Regions from separate parts of the Methylocystis heyeri genome, predicted to be linked through region 3. Evidence: predicted binding sites of a transcription regulator. Region 3 holds the regulator's gene; each other region holds the start of a gene.
What was found. Region 3 encodes PhoB, which activates phosphate uptake and scavenging genes when phosphate is short. Its sites were predicted from a motif close to TGTCATNNANCTGTCAT; they were not measured.
Positions count from the first base shown of each region.

Region 1: a site for PhoB is predicted at 2,176-2,192, ahead of H2LOC_RS07330 (Orn/Lys/Arg family decarboxylase). Genes of this name have one in related genera too.
Region 2: a site for PhoB is predicted at 1,814-1,830, ahead of H2LOC_RS02280 (inorganic phosphate transporter). Genes of this name have one in related genera too.

Region 1 is NZ_CP046052.1:1,630,740-1,634,016, forward strand. Features, by position in the region: gene H2LOC_RS07330 (Orn/Lys/Arg family decarboxylase) at 1-2,073, opposite strand, end outside; gene H2LOC_RS07335 (efflux transporter outer membrane subunit) at 2,982-3,277, shown strand, end outside.
Region 2 is NZ_CP046052.1:527,526-530,802, forward strand. Features, by position in the region: gene H2LOC_RS02270 (acetyl-CoA carboxylase carboxyltransferase subunit alpha) at 1-511, opposite strand, end outside; gene H2LOC_RS02275 (alpha/beta fold hydrolase) at 761-1,636, shown strand; gene H2LOC_RS02280 (inorganic phosphate transporter) at 1,883-3,277, shown strand, end outside.
Region 3 is NZ_CP046052.1:3,478,183-3,481,459, reverse strand. Features, by position in the region: gene pstB (phosphate ABC transporter ATP-binding protein PstB) at 1-333, shown strand, start outside; gene phoU (phosphate signaling complex protein PhoU) at 374-1,096, shown strand; gene phoB (phosphate regulon transcriptional regulator PhoB) at 1,111-1,854, shown strand; gene H2LOC_RS15810 (GcrA family cell cycle regulator) at 2,210-2,728, opposite strand; gene H2LOC_RS15805 (aspartate aminotransferase family protein) at 3,197-3,277, shown strand, end outside.

The DNA.
Region 1 (3,277 bases), 1.8 Mb from region 3:
CGGGGTCATCGTCATTTCCGGCAGATGCTCGGCGCAGAACTGCGCCTTTTGCAGCGCGCTGACATTGGCCTCGCGGAAGAAACCATGCATGTCTCCGCATAGATCGCGCAAACGCACGCCCCTGTAGCGTTTGGGGCGCTTCGCCACGAATTCGGGCATGACGTCGTCGAGCAGCGCATTGTCGTCATGCAACCGTTTGAAGGCCACGAGCGCGCTGACCAGCGTTCCCGCCTTGCTCGACTCGACGCCGGGCGTAAGCAGGAAAAGCAGGGAATTGAGATCGTTTTTCTCGGGAACCACGCGATTCTCGCGCAGATATTGTGCAACCACCGGCGCCGGCACGCCATGGGCCTCATAGGCGCCGGTCTTGCGGTCGAAGCCGGGCGTAAGCAGAGTGAGCTTGCAGGGATCGGTGATGGCGAAGCCCTGCTCGACATGAGTGAAGCCGTGCCAGGCTGCGCCGGGGGCAAGCTCCCAATATCGGGCATGTCGCGCAAGCTGGTCGGTCGGGATGCTTTCCCAGGCGACGTCATGCACGCCGCCGTCCTCGCGCGCGACATCCGGTATGGTGATGCGGTCGGGCACGAAGGGGTCGAAAAACCAGCGCCGCGTCGAGTCACGCTCTTTCTCGTCGAACTCGCGCTTGATGGCGCGCAGCTTCTTGCGCAATTCGATGCCGAGGCGAACCGTGTCGTCCCACAGGACCTCTCCCGATCTGCCCTTCATCATCTGGGCGCCGACATCGAGCGAAGCGAACAGCGGATAGAATGGCGATGTCGAGGCGTGCTGCATGAAGCCTTCGTTGAAGCGCTTGTGCTCCACCCTGCGCTTCTGCCCGGTAATATGACGATCCCGCACATGGATTTGCGAGGCCTGGGAGAAGCTGGCCAGCTGCTTGTGCGTCGACTGGGTGGCGACCACGCCCGGCGATTCCGGCCCCAGATTCTTGAGCCCCATCGCGAAGCGGCGTTCATAGAGAGGGTGGAACTTCATGAACCCCGCCCAGGCTTCGTCGAACAGGATATAATCGCAAAGATGGCCGATGCGGTCGACGATGGTCTGGGCGTCGTAGATCGTGCCGTCATAGGTGCATTGCTCGATCACCGCCGCACGGAAAGGGCGCTCCTTTTTCCAGGCTTCCTTGTCCTGCACCAGAGGATTGTCGCGAATGCGCTCTCTCAGCTTCGTCTCGTCGAAGGCCTCGGCCCAGATCGGCCCGATGAGCCCAAAGGCGTTGCGGTCGGTCGGCAGGAAGATCGGCACGCCGCCGCTGAGCAGGAGCGCGCCGTGATGCGCCGCCTTGTGATTGTTGCGATCGAACAGGACGAGGTCGTCCTCGGCAATGAGATTGGAGAGCACGATCTTGTTGGACGACGAAGTGCCGTTGAGCACGAAATAGGTTTTCTCGGCTCCGAAGATCGCCGCGGCCGACTTCTGCGCGGCGAGAGCCGGCCCCTCATGGGTGAGAAGATCTCCGAGTTCGAGAACGGAGTTGTCGAGATCGTCCCGGAACACCGCTTCGCCCAGATGCTCCATGAAGATGCGGCCGATGGGGCTGCGGCTGTAGAAAATCCCGCCGTTGTGGCCGGGGCAGGTCCAGAGCTGGTTGCCTTCTTCGGCATAGTCCACCAGGGCCCCGAAAAACGGGGTTTTCAGGGTTTCGGCATATTGCTTGAGCCGGCTGACCAGATTCTTGGCGATGAACTCTGGCGTCTCCTCGGCGAGAAAAACATAGCCGTCGATGAAGTCCAGCACTTCCACCGGGATGTCTTCGAACCGCTTGCGCCGCACGAGAATGACGATAGGCATGTCCAGGCCGCGCGAACGCATCAGGTTGATGAGGGACGCCGCCTTTCCTTCGAGACCCTTCTTGCCCCAGTCCACCACCATGCAGCCGATGGCGGCGTCGGTCTGGACGGCGAGTTCCGCATCCTCGAGGCGCCGGGCCTTCACCACCTGGAAGCCCATCCGCTCGATGCAGGCGATGATCTCCTTGAAGCGCATTCCCTCGAGATCGTCGGCGTCGAAGACCGGCGCCGAGAACAGGAACGTGAAGCGCTGGAAAAAATTCATCGGGTTCTCCCTGGGGACCTGGAGCGTAAGCGCGTCGAGAGGCGAGAGCGACGCCGCGGGGCGGCGATAGGCTTCCCGCCGTCGGTTTGTCAAACGAAGTCCATGACGCCTATGTGACAGGATCGAGCTTCTGCGCGATTCGACTGAGCCTCTGAACCCGCGGCCCGTTGGTTTTGGGCCTTTTGCACAGAATTTCGGTTCGGCGCGATTTTCACCCGGCGGCGGCGCGCGGCCTCGCAACCGCGCATAGGGCGCATGAAGCTGAAATGATTGCCTCTGAGAAAGGTCATGCTAGGCTGAGACGAGAGCGGCGAGGATGCCCGCCCCGTGCAGGGGGCGCGGCGGCCGGGAGCTGGAGCAAATGGAAGAATTCGAGGGCGGCTTTCTCAGAAGCGTCATCATCGGCCTGATTCTGGCGCTGGGTTTCTCTATTCTTTTTGTCTGGTTTCGCTAGAGGTTCGGCTCCGATGGCGATCAGCCCGCCGGCGCGGCGCCCTCCAAACGGACGGGGCTCCGGCCCGGGCGATCTCACACGCCTGCCGCCCGGACCCGCAACCCGGCAGACACAAACGAGCAATAGCAGGGCCATATACAACAAAACGACGTCACATCTCTCGGCCATACATACTGAGGCGAGAAAGGGAGGCCTCGCCGCCTACCCGATCGGCCTGCATGTGAAAACAACGCCATAATCGGAGCCGCGAAGGGGAGCTCCCTCGGCCCTGCCCCATCAACCTCGCGAACGCCTCGCTGAAAGCCCTCCCGGCGCTGCGCCAGTCTTTGCAACCGGCCGGTTTTAGTCTAGTAAAATGATAGGCATTCGCTAGAACCCTGATACCACTTGGAGAAATCGGAAAGCCACCTTGCAGAGCCTGTCCCGACTTTCCAGACGCTCCGGTTTGTTCGTCATGCTTGCGACAACCACTTGCCTCACCGGCTGCGACCTCGATTGGGAAAAGCCCGATCCGAGCACGCCTTTGCCCGAACGTTTCCGGGCGGCCAAGCCGAAATCGGCGCCCTCTATCGGATCGGCGCATGATTTCGCCGGCAGATTCGGCTCGCCCGAATTGCTGGGCTTTGTAGACGAAGCCGTCGCCAACAATTTCGACATAGCCGCAGCCGTCGCGCGCATAGATCAAGCCGACGCCAATGCGCGCATCGCCAGCTCAGCCCTGTGGCCGTCGCTTTCCATGAACAATTCGTG
Region 2 (3,277 bases), 1.6 Mb from region 3:
GCTCGGCGTCGATGCCGGGAAAGGCGCCGGCGGTGTCGACGAGAGAAATCACCGGAATGTCGAACCGGTCGGCGAGCTCCATGAGGCGCACCGCCTTGCGGTAGCCCTCGGGGCGGGCCATGCCGAAATTATGTCGCAGGCGGCTCTGGGTGTCGGAGCCTTTCTCCTGGCCTATGATGCAGACGGGCTGGCCCCGGAACCGGCCGAAGCCTCCCACGACGGCGTGGTCCTCTCCAAAGGCGCGGTCGCCGGCGAGCGGGGTGAAATCGACGAGGAGCTGGCGGACGTAATCGGAGAAATGGGGGCGTTCCTGGTGACGGGCCACCTGAATCTTTTGCCAGGGCGTCAGCGTCGCATAGAGATCGACGAGCGCTTTGGAGGCTTTTGCCTCCAGCTTGTTCAGCTCTTCGGAAATGGAGACGGCGTCCCCCTGGCTCGCGAGCTGGCGAAGTTCCTCGACCTTTGTTTCAAGTTCGGCGACCGGCTTTTCGAAGTCGAGATAGGCGCGCATGGGAGTGTTCGAGACTTTCCCTTGAGGGTGATTTTTCGGCTTGCCGCGAGCGCGCGGAAACTGGCTGTAACATGAGGGGAAGTCAAGCCGCCGGCCTCGATCGAGGAACTCCATCCGCCCGATGACCCTGGCCCGCGCCCCGAAAGGAGGATGGCGGAACGCGCGCAGCGGCTCCATGATTAACTACATTGCGGAGGGCGATTCTCTTCTGTTCCCCTGTCAACGCAGGCAAATTTCAGGATCATGGATATGCTTGACGCCGTAGCGCATCCTCAAAGCCGGTTTTACCGATCCGCCGACGGGCTCACGCTTCATTATTTCGATTGGCCGTCGCCGGACGAAGGGCTCGCGCCGGTCGTCTGCCTGCCGGGGCTCGCCCGGCCTGCGGATGACTTCGACTTTCTGGCCCCGGCGCTGGCGGAGCAGGGGCGGCGCGTGCTGGCGCTCGACCATCGCGGGCGCGGCGCCTCCCAATGGGATGAAGACTGGCGGCATTACGATCTCAGCGTCGAGCAGGACGACATATTGCGCTTCCTCGCCGATGCGGGCGTCTCCAGCGCCATATTTGTCGGAACATCGCGCGGCGGCCTGCACATGATGCGACTCGCGGGGGCTTTCCCGGGCCTCGTGCGCGCGGGCGTCCTGAACGACATCGGCCCCGAAATCCCGGTCAAGGGCCTCATGGCGATCAAGCGTTACGTCGGCAAGCTGCCCGCTCTTGCGACCCTGGATGACGCCATAGGCCTCATGCGCCTCACCGCCGGCGAGAAATTCTCGGCCGTGACCGCCGGGGAGTGGGAAATCTTCGCGAGACATACTTTCGAAGAGAAGAACGGGAGAATGGCGTTTCGTTACGATCCGGCGCTCGCCCATACTCTGGACGACGTCGCCGAGGACATGGAGCCCTATGATTTTTGGAACGGGTTCGACGCCCTGGCGCAGGGGCCGCTTCTGACGCTCCGGGGCGAAAACTCCGATATTTTGACGCCGGACATCCTTCAGCGGATGGCCGCGCGCGCGCCGCGCATGGAGCGGCATACGATCGCGGGGCAAGCCCATGCGCCGCTGCTGCTCGACGCCCCGACGATTGCCTGCGTGACGGATTTTATCCGCCGGGTCGCGTAAACCCGCTGTAACGCGCTCGGCGCATAGGGTCGAGAGAGGCGCTGCGGAGCGAAAAACCTCTATATAGCGCGTATTTATAATGCATTCGGCCGCAAGGCCTTCAATCTGCAAAACAATGTAAGGGGGCCGGCGCATTCTGGCCGGAAGAGCGCGAGTCGACAACAACCGTCATCGGAATGTCATGTATCTGTCGTGGCGCGCGGCTAGGGACCTCATGCATTAATATGCACTTGACTGGAGCAATAAATGACATCGCTCGCTTCCGACGCGGGTTTGCGCGTCGATGCAGGGTCGCATGACCCCAAACCCAAGCTGGATCAGCCCACGGGCGTTCAGGGGGTTCTCGCTTTCCTCGGAATCACGGCGCTCGGCCTCGCCTATACCGCCTGGAGCATCTATCGCGATCTTCAGGACGCCGGCGCGCCGGTCACCACCATGCTCCCCTTCGTTCTGCTCGGCGTGGCGCTGCTGATCGCGCTCGGCTTCGAATTCGTGAACGGCTTTCACGACACCGCCAATGCGGTCGCGACCGTCATCTACACCCATTCGCTGAAGCCCAACATCGCGGTGGTGTGGTCCGGCTTCTTCAACTTTCTCGGCGTGCTGTTCTCGACCGGCGCGGTCGCCTTCGGCATCGTTTCGCTGCTGCCGGTGGAGCTCATCCTCCAGGTCGGCTCCAGCGCCGGCTTCGCGATGGTGTTCGCCCTGCTGATCGCCGCGATCATCTGGAACCTCGGCACCTGGTGGCTTGGCCTGCCCGCATCGAGCTCCCACACGCTGATCGGCTCCATCATCGGCGTCGGCATCGCCAACGCCCTGATGCGCGGTCGTGACGGAACCTCCGGCGTCGATTGGGGGAAGGCGACCGAGATCGGCTATTCGCTGCTGCTCTCGCCTCTCGTCGGCTTCGCTTGCGCCGCGGGACTGCTGCTCATTCTCAAGTTCCTGGTGCGCAAGCCCGAGCTCTACTCCGAGCCCAAGGGCCAGACGCCTCCGCCGTGGTGGATTCGCGGCCTGCTGATCCTGACCTGCACGGGCGTGTCCTTCGCTCACGGCTCGAACGACGGGCAGAAGGGCATGGGCCTCATCATGCTGATCCTGATCGGCACGGTTCCCACCGCCTATGCGCTCAACCGCGCCTTGCCGGCGAGCCATGTGGCGGAATTCTCCAAAGCTTCGCTCGCCGCCTCCAAGGTGGTGGAAGCCAAGGCCGCCGGCTACCAGATCATCGGCGACCCGCGTGCGGCGGTGACCAATTATGTCGCCAAACACGAGCTCAACGAGGGAACCTATCCTTCGCTCGCGGCTCTGATCCGCGACATTTCGCGCCAGATCGAAGGTTACGGCGCGATCTCCAAGATCCCGTTCGCGACCGTCGGCAACACCCGCAACGACATCTATCTCGCTTCCGAAGCCTTGCGCTTCCTCGCCAAGGACAAGGAAGCTCAGCTGACCGCCGCCGAAAAGGACACGCTGGCCGCCTATAAAGGCGTCATCGACAAGGCGACGAAATTCATCCCCACCTGGGTGAAGATCGCGGTCGCCCTCGCCCTCGGCCTCGGCACCATGATCGGCTGGAAGCGCATCGTCGTCACCGTGGGCGAGAAGATCGGCAAGGAGCACCTCACCTATGGCCAGGGC
Region 3 (3,277 bases):
CATATGAGCGGTCTCGGCCTCTCGGGCGGGCAGCAGCAGCGCCTCTGCATCGCGCGCAGCGTCGCCATCCAGCCGGAGGTGATCCTCTTCGACGAGCCGTGCTCGGCGCTCGATCCCATCTCCACGGCGAAGGTCGAGGAGCTCATCGACGAGCTGTCCGATCGCTACACCATCGCCATCGTCACCCACAACATGCAGCAGGCGGTCCGAGTGTCCGACTACACCGCCTTCATGTATCTGGGCGAGCTGGTCGAGTTTGGCGAAACCGACGAGGTTTTCTCCAACCCGAAACAAAAGCGTACCCAGGATTACATCACAGGACGTTTCGGTTGAGTCCTTTGCGGCCTTCCAAAAAGCGGTCGAGGAAAGAAAAATGAGCGACCATATCGTTAAATCCTATGACCGGGACCTCGAGACGCTCGGCCGCAGAATCGCGGAAATGGGCGGCATCGCGGAAAAAATGCTGGCGGAAGCCATGGACGCGCTCGCCGCTTTCGACGTGACCCTGGCGCAGCGCGTCGTCGTGGCGGATGCGCGACTCGACGCCCTGCAGCGCGACATCGAGGAGAGCGCGATCCTGACCATCGCGCGGCGCCAGCCTCTCGCCATCGACCTGCGCGAGTGCATCGCAGCGATCCGCATTTCGGGAGATCTCGAAAGGGTGGGCGATCTCGCCAAGAATATCGCCAAGCGAACGGTGAAGATCGCCGGCGAGGCGCGCCTGCCGCGCGCGATCATCGGCCTCAAGTCGATGCACGACGTCGCGGCGCTCCAGCTCAAGGACGCCCTGGACGCCTACGCCCAGCGCGACGTCGAGCGCGCGCGTTCGGTCTGGATCAACGACGCGGAACTCGACGCGCTGGAAGACTCCGTCTTTCGCGATCTTCTCACCTTCATGATGGAAGACCCGCGCAACATCTCCTTCTGCACGCATCTGCTGTTCTGCTCGAAGAACCTGGAGCGGATCGGCGACCACACCACCAATATAGCGGAGACCGTGATCTACCTCGTCACCGGCGAACCCATGCCGACGGACCGGCCGAAAACGCGGTCCCCTGACGGCGGCGGCGCGATTCCTCCCGCCGCTCCGCTTTGATGTGAGAAAACGGCATGAATGATCTGCGAACTTCGCCGATGCGCGACACGGCCAACGACAGGGCGCCGCGCATTCTGGTCGTCGAGGATGAATCCTCTCTCGCGCTTCTGCTCGTCTATAATCTGGAGGCGGAGGGTTTCATCGTGGAGCATGTCGACCGCGGCGACGAGGCCGAGCTTCGCCTCGCGGAGGCGCCGCCGGACCTCGTGATACTGGATTGGATGCTCCCCGGCGTGTCGGGCCTCGAGATCTGCCGGCGTCTGCGCGCCCGGGACGACACCCGCGACATGCCGATCATCATGCTGACCGCACGCGGCGAAGAAAGCGAGAGAGTTCGCGGGCTCTCGGTCGGCGCCGACGATTATGTGGTGAAGCCTTTCTCGACTCCCGAACTCATGGCGAGGGTGCACGCTCTTCTTCGCCGCGCCCGCCCCGAACGGGTCGCGAGCCGCCTCACCGCGGGGGACATCGATCTCGACCGGGAAACCCGAAGGGTGAAAAGGGGCGGGAGGGAAATCCACCTCGGCCCCACCGAGTTTCGTCTGCTCGAATATTTCATGGAAAAGCCGGGGCGCGTGTTCACCAGGGCCCAGCTTCTCGACAGCGTCTGGGGAATGTCCGCCGAAATCGACGAACGCACCGTGGACGTTCATGTCGGACGGCTGCGCAAGGCGCTGATACGCAGCCGCGAGAAAGACCCGATCCGCACCGTGCGGGGAGCGGGCTATTCTTTCGATGAAACCTTCGGCCGAAACTAGAGCGTTTGCAGCCGAAGCGCATGCCTGTTCGGCGTGGGAAACGCGTTAAAACAACGACCCGGAGTCTTTTCATGTTTCCATGGAATCATGAAAAGACTCCGGACGGCGCGACCGCCGAACGAAATCGTCGGGTCCCCGTCTATCGCTCTCCGATGAATAAAGGTTCGATCGCATCGGCTTGAGAGCCTGCGCGATTTGCCGGGCGAAATTGGGTGGGGCCAGGGCTGCCCCGACCGTTCGGCGCCGAGCGCGGGTCGGAGCATTTTCCCAAAAAGTGCGAAGCGGTTTTTGGGAAAGAACATGCTCCGTCACTGAGATCTGGAGCGCGTCCGACTGCGTTTGAACGGAACGCGCTCTAGCGAGCGATGCGCGCGTGATCCCGCCGCCGCCGGTCCTGCGCCGGCTGATAGGCGATGCCCGCATGATGGCTGCAATAGGGACCGGCGCCGATGGGAGACTTGGCCCCGCAAAAACGGAATTCGGACGCAGTGGGATCGCCCATCGGCCATCGGCACATCGACTCCCGCAGCTCCATCAGCGTCACGCGCGCGGTCAGCGGCACCACGACATCCTCCTCTTCCACCTGGGGAGCTATCGCGACCACCGGGCGAGGCGAGTAGGCAAGAGCGACATTGCCCATCACCGGCGCGCTTTGCGTCCGCGCGGCGGGCTGCTGAACGCGCGGCGGCTTTGCGGCGCGCGGGCGCGGAGAGGCCGGCGCCTTGGCGCGTTCGGCCAGTCCCAACCGGTGGATCTTGCCTATGACGGCGTTTCTTGTGACGCCCGGCCCCAATTCGGCTGCAACCTGGCTGGCGCTGAGCCCTTCGTTCCAGAGTCTCCGGAGGAGCTCGACGCGTTCTTCGGTCCAAGACATGGTTTGTCTCCATTCGAGGGCCGGCCGCAAACGACCGGCGCGCTGTCTGATCGAGAATCGGCCAGCATTCGCTGAAGCCGGCATGGACCGGCAGCGATAGACACCCACTCGAACTCGCGAGAAAATTACGGCGCGACGGAAGCCCGTCAGCGCTGCCGTGAACGTTACTCTCGCCAATGAATCACGCGCAAGAGTCGCTGGCAAGCCAAAGCCAGTTCCCCACAGGCTTCTCATGCGTCATTGAGTCCGCACTGTGGCGCGCAGGACTCACCCGTTGCGGATTCGCGGTCGCGACCGGCGCAAAAAGCGTCGCCGGGTTTGACCATCAGAGCGCAAAATCCTAGTATGCGCGGACCCTGCCGCCCTCTCGGGCGGCGCTTTGTTTTTCGACCCCTTCGGCGGCGGCCGATCTGACACGTTTCCATGCGCCGGGCGCAGAAGACGTTCAGGGCGGATGGAGTTGGCACATTGAACTCGGCGCTATTCCCGACCTATGCGCGAGCGGATGTCTCTTTCGAGCGCGGCGAAGGCCCGTGGCTGTTCGCCGCC